Regions from separate parts of the Lysinibacillus sp. NPDC059133 genome, predicted to be linked through region 1. Evidence: a T-box and tRNA genes for the amino acid it is inferred to sense, from the RefSeq annotation. Region 1 holds a T-box; the other holds one or more tRNA genes.
What was found. A T-box is a leader RNA that pairs with one kind of tRNA and senses whether it is charged. The one in region 1 lies ahead of tyrS (tyrosine--tRNA ligase), so its partner is inferred to be a tRNA-Tyr.

Region 1 (2,481 bases):
GGAGGACAGGTTATTAAGAGTTAGTACTTGATGATTTAATTTATAACTCTCATAAATGCTGAATCCACCATTGTTTCCGGAATGGGAAATGATGGGAATACCAGCTAGATTGATTGTTTCAATATCTCGGTAAATAGTCCGGACCGACACTTCAAATTTCTCAGCCAATTCATTTGCTGTTACACGATTTCTATTAAGTAACATCACAATAATGGTTAACATACGTTCTATTTTCATCTTGTTCTCCTTAAAAATATATTTTTTTATTATGTAGTAGAATCAATTTCATAATACGCACTTTTAAAAAATCATAAAGAAACAGAATTTCGATGATTTCTTAAAAAAACGAATGAAATAGCTAATTATGCTACAGAAAGTTGTAGTTGGGAAAGCCGATCAACTGCTAGTTTGCAGGCGTTGTACGCAAGATGAACCAAATCAAAATGGACTTTAGCTTTCTTCCCTGTACAATGGTAAATCTGATTGACATAGGGGTATCTCTCCAGTCTGTTAATGTGTGTGTCGTAACTCTCATTATACAGGATTTGGGGAGGTACCCTATTTTTTTGTCGTTTTAAACTTAGAGCCCCAAGGGCTCAGAGATATGAAATTGATTCGGATACTAAAAAATAGTTTTTAGCCCTTTGAAAAATGATGATTATAATTTTTTCTTCATTGGAGTATGGACGAAAAGTTTTGTGAAGCGAATGGGTGGGAAAAAATCAAGACGAAGAAGATTTATATAATTGGTGGCAGTACTGTGTTAGGGGATGGAATGTAAAACGTATACCATGAATATAAGTTGATCTTCGTTCCAGCTGGGCGACTCCTTGGGGATCAGCAATAGAGGAACGAAGGCTAAGAGCATCACATCCTGTGATAACGCCTTCGTGACCAACATCGGTGCTGCTGCCGCTTTGCTTTCGCGCAAAAAACATCTGTTGGCCCAAGCGGCTCATCGGACGCCCCCAGCCGGAGCGGAAATCACCCCCACGTTATGATGCTTAAAAACCAATTTATTGACAATTCGAATAAAGGGACTATAATAATTAACAAGATTTGCATAACGAAAAATTGTTGATAACAATTTGGAGTATAAGAGTAAAAGCGTTGAAGAGAACGAGTAGTTTTAATGGAACTTACAGAAAGTAGCCGGTCGATGAGAGGCGCAAGGAAAGTTAAAATGAATACATCTTGGAGCTGCGTACCGAACTTTAGTAGGCTACGACGGGTTTGCATCCGTAATCAATGCAAAGGTATCGCCATTTAGCCGTACCTATTGAGAAGGGTTATGTAAATAACTCTTAAATTAAGGTGGTAACACGTTCATACACGTCCTTTAGGTTGATTCCTAAAGGGCGTTTTTTGCTCTTATAGAACTTGCAATATAAATCAATAAAAGGAGTTGTATTGTATGTTTTTAAAACCAGAGGAACAATTAGAGATTATTCAAAAGGGTGTAGACAAGATTGTTAATGAACAAGAGTTATTAGCAAAATTAGCACATTCTTTTAAGGAACAAAAGCCTTTAACGATTAAGCTGGGTTTAGATCCTTCTGCGCCAGACATTCATTTAGGGCATGCTGTTGTGCTACGAAAAATTAAACAAATGCAAGATTTAGGTCATCGAGTGGTCATTATTATTGGTGATTTTACAGGACGTATAGGAGACCCAACAGGTAAAGCCAAAGGGCGCAATGCGTTAAGTGATGAAATTGTAAAAGAAAACGCTAAAACATATTGTGAGCAAATTTTTAAAATTTTAGATAAGGAAAAGACCACGGTGCGTTTTAATAGTGAGTGGTTATCAACGTTAACATTTGAGGAGGTTATCAAATTAGCTGCGACGACTTCTGTAGCGCGTATTTTAGAACGTGATGATTTCCAAAAACGCTATAACAGTCAGGTACCAATTGGCATTCATGAATTTTTCTATCCATTAATGCAAGCGTATGATTCAGTCGAAATTTTTGCTGATATTGAATTAGGCGGTACCGACCAAACGTTTAATATTTTAATGGGGCGTACATTACAAAAGCATTTAGGGCTGGAGAAACAAATTGCCATTTTCATGCCGTTATTAGAAGGTTTAGATGGTGTTGAAAAAATGAGTAAAAGCTTAGGGAATTATATTGGCGTAAATGAAGCACCAGAAGTAATGTTCAAAAAAGTAATGGAAGTACCTGATGCATTAATTATTAAATACTTTGAACTTGCAACAGATGAGCATCCTAAAGTGATAAAAGAAGTGGAAAAACGATTATTAAAAGGTGAAAATCCGCGAGATATCAAACTAGAGTTAGCAGAAATTATTACTACTTTATATCATGGGGAAGAATCTATGAAGGAAGCGGAGCAATATTTTGAAACAGCATTTCAAAAGAAAAAAATCCCGGATAACATCCCCTCAATGTTAATCGAAATAGGAAAAGAATCTGTACTAGATATTATTCCAGCATTAATTGCCAATGATTATATTCA
Region 2 (2,481 bases), on a different contig from region 1:
GTAGCCCACACTAGATCACCCTCACGTACACCAAGCCATTGAGAAGCAGCTGTTCTAATATGTGCATATCCCCAACCGTGCGAATGAACAGCTCCTTTTGGTTTACCAGTCGTGCCTGATGTATAAGAAAGAAATGCCATATCATCTCTTTTCGTCGCCGCTGCTTTAAATGTATCCGGTTGTGTACTAGCCAATTCATTTAAAGACGTCCAATCACCTGTAGCAGTACCTATGACTAGTTTATTATTTAAAGCCTCTACTGAAGAAGTAATACGATCTACTTCACTAGTGAACACTTCATAGGCAATTACTGCCTTTGCGGAAGAGTGCTCCATACGATATTCTAAATCACTTGCACGTAACATTTCTGAGCATGAAATAGGAACAATTCCAGCCTTTAGACAGCCAAGAAAGACAAAATAAGCCTCAGGCAGACGTGGAATAATAACTAATACGCGATCTCCTTTTTGAAGCCCCTTCTTCGTTAAGACATTCGCATATTGATTCATTTTTTGAACAAGTTCAACATAGGAAATTGTTCGGCGTTCCTGTTGAGTATTTAGCCATCGTATTGCTTGACGATCACTATCTTGGGAAAATTTCTCTAATTCCTCTGTGATGTTATAGAATTCTGGTGCAATTAAATCGTTTGTTACCATGTGAACATTCCTCCCCAAACAAATTTAATAGAAAATTCATAAAACTATCTCCATTTTAACAATTACAATAATATACAGCAAGAATATTCTATACATAAAATAGAAATATTAGATTTAATAGAGAACTATTAGGGTTCAGGTGGATGTGAAGGTATACTTCGACAAAAAATATAAAAATTTTCACAAAAGTATTGCATAATTTATAATGCTTGCTATAATAATAAATGTACTTAAGAGGTTTTAAAAACCGAATTGAATAGTATTGTTCCGAAGTAGCTCAGTTGGTAGTAGCACCTGACTGTTAATCAGGTTGTCGCAGGTTCGAGTCCTGCCTTCGGAGCCATTTTTTTGCCCATTTATAATGGTGATGTTATACATATAAAAAAAGTATAAAAAAGTATAAAAAAGTATTGCATCGATCAGTAAATAATGTTATCATAATTCTTGTCTTGTTCGAGACATTTGAAAAATGGCCCCTTGGTCAAGTGGTTAAGACACCGCCCTTTCACGGCGGTAACACGGGTTCGAATCCCGTAGGGGTCACCATTTATAAAACTTTGTAGTAATGCGAAGGTTTAAAAAAAAATTAACTGTGAAGAAATAAACACCTGTTTCTATGGAGGATTAGCTCAGCTGGGAGAGCATCTGCCTTACAAGCAGAGGGTCGGCGGTTCGAGCCCGTCATCCTCCACCATAATGTGTTATTTCGGAGGGGTAGCGAAGTGGCTAAACGCGGCGGACTGTAAATCCGCTCCTTAGGGTTCGGCGGTTCGAATCCGTCCCCCTCCACCAGTTTTTTTATATATGATTGGGGTATAGCCAAGCGGTAAGGCAACGGATTTTGATTCCGTCATGCCTAGGTTCGAATCCTAGTACCCCAGCCATTTTTATATTTTTTGAGCCATTAGCTCAGTTGGTAGAGCATCTGACTTTTAATCAGAGGGTCGAAGGTTCGAGTCCTTCATGGCTCACTTTTATTGAATAAAAAGTGTAACATTAACTACAGATACTAATCTCTTGCTGAAAACAGCAGGAGATTTTTTTATGCTCTTCTTAATTGTATAAATATTCATAAAATTGTGAGGTTGAGCCAGGTAGGATACAGGCTTTACAATAGACTTACAAGTACAAGGGGGTATGAAAAAATGAATAAACTAAATATTTCTATTATTGGGGTACCAACAGATTATGGGCAAACTCGTAGAGGGGTAGATATGGGACCGAGTGCCATCCGTTACGCAGGTGTTGTAGAACGCTTAGAGGCAATTGGGCATGTAGTACATGATCAAGGGGATATACGTGTTAGTCAAAAACAAGGGGGTATTATTGTTGATAAACAACTTCTGAATTTAGAGGAAGTTATCGATGTAAGTACATCTTTGGCGAATAGTGTAAATAAGTCAGTGGAACAAAAGTCATTTCCACTTGTACTCGGTGGCGACCATAGTATTGCTATTGGTACACTTGCAGGACTTAGTGAGCAATATAAAAATTTAGGTGTTATTTGGTTCGATGCACATGCTGACCTTAACACACCTGAAACGACACCTTCTGGTAATATACATGGTATGCCGTTAGCAGTTAGCATTGGCCTTGGTCATGAACGCTTAGTGAAAATTCGTAATAATGTACCGAAAATTAAACCTGAAAACGTCATTATTATTGGAGCACGTTCCGTAGATCCAGGTGAACGTGAATTAATTGGTCAGCAAGGAATCAAGGTGTATACAATGCACGAGGTAGATCGTCTTGGGATGACGCGTGTAATGGAAGATGCTCTTGCCTATTTAAGAGCGCGCGATATAGATGGTTTGCATTTATC

Region 2: it encodes a tRNA-Tyr, which carries the amino acid that the T-box ahead of tyrS (tyrosine--tRNA ligase) is inferred to sense. The anticodon was not compared.

Annotation. Positions count from the first base shown of each region.
Region 1 covers NZ_JBHZDH010000013.1:19,318-21,798, forward strand. Annotated here, with positions in the region: gene ACFXN8_RS09335 (helix-turn-helix transcriptional regulator) at 1-237, opposite strand, end outside; T-box leader at 1,102-1,343, shown strand; gene tyrS (tyrosine--tRNA ligase) at 1,415-2,481, shown strand, end outside.
Region 2 covers NZ_JBHZDH010000066.1:1,181-3,661, forward strand. Annotated here, with positions in the region: gene mbcS (acyl-CoA synthetase MbcS) at 1-659, opposite strand, end outside; tRNA gene ACFXN8_RS23355 (tRNA-Asn) at 926-1,002, shown strand; tRNA gene ACFXN8_RS23360 (tRNA-Glu) at 1,131-1,205, shown strand; tRNA gene ACFXN8_RS23365 (tRNA-Val) at 1,278-1,353, shown strand; tRNA gene ACFXN8_RS23370 (tRNA-Tyr) at 1,368-1,451, shown strand; tRNA gene ACFXN8_RS23375 (tRNA-Gln) at 1,469-1,543, shown strand; tRNA gene ACFXN8_RS23380 (tRNA-Lys) at 1,558-1,630, shown strand; gene rocF (arginase) at 1,805-2,481, shown strand, end outside.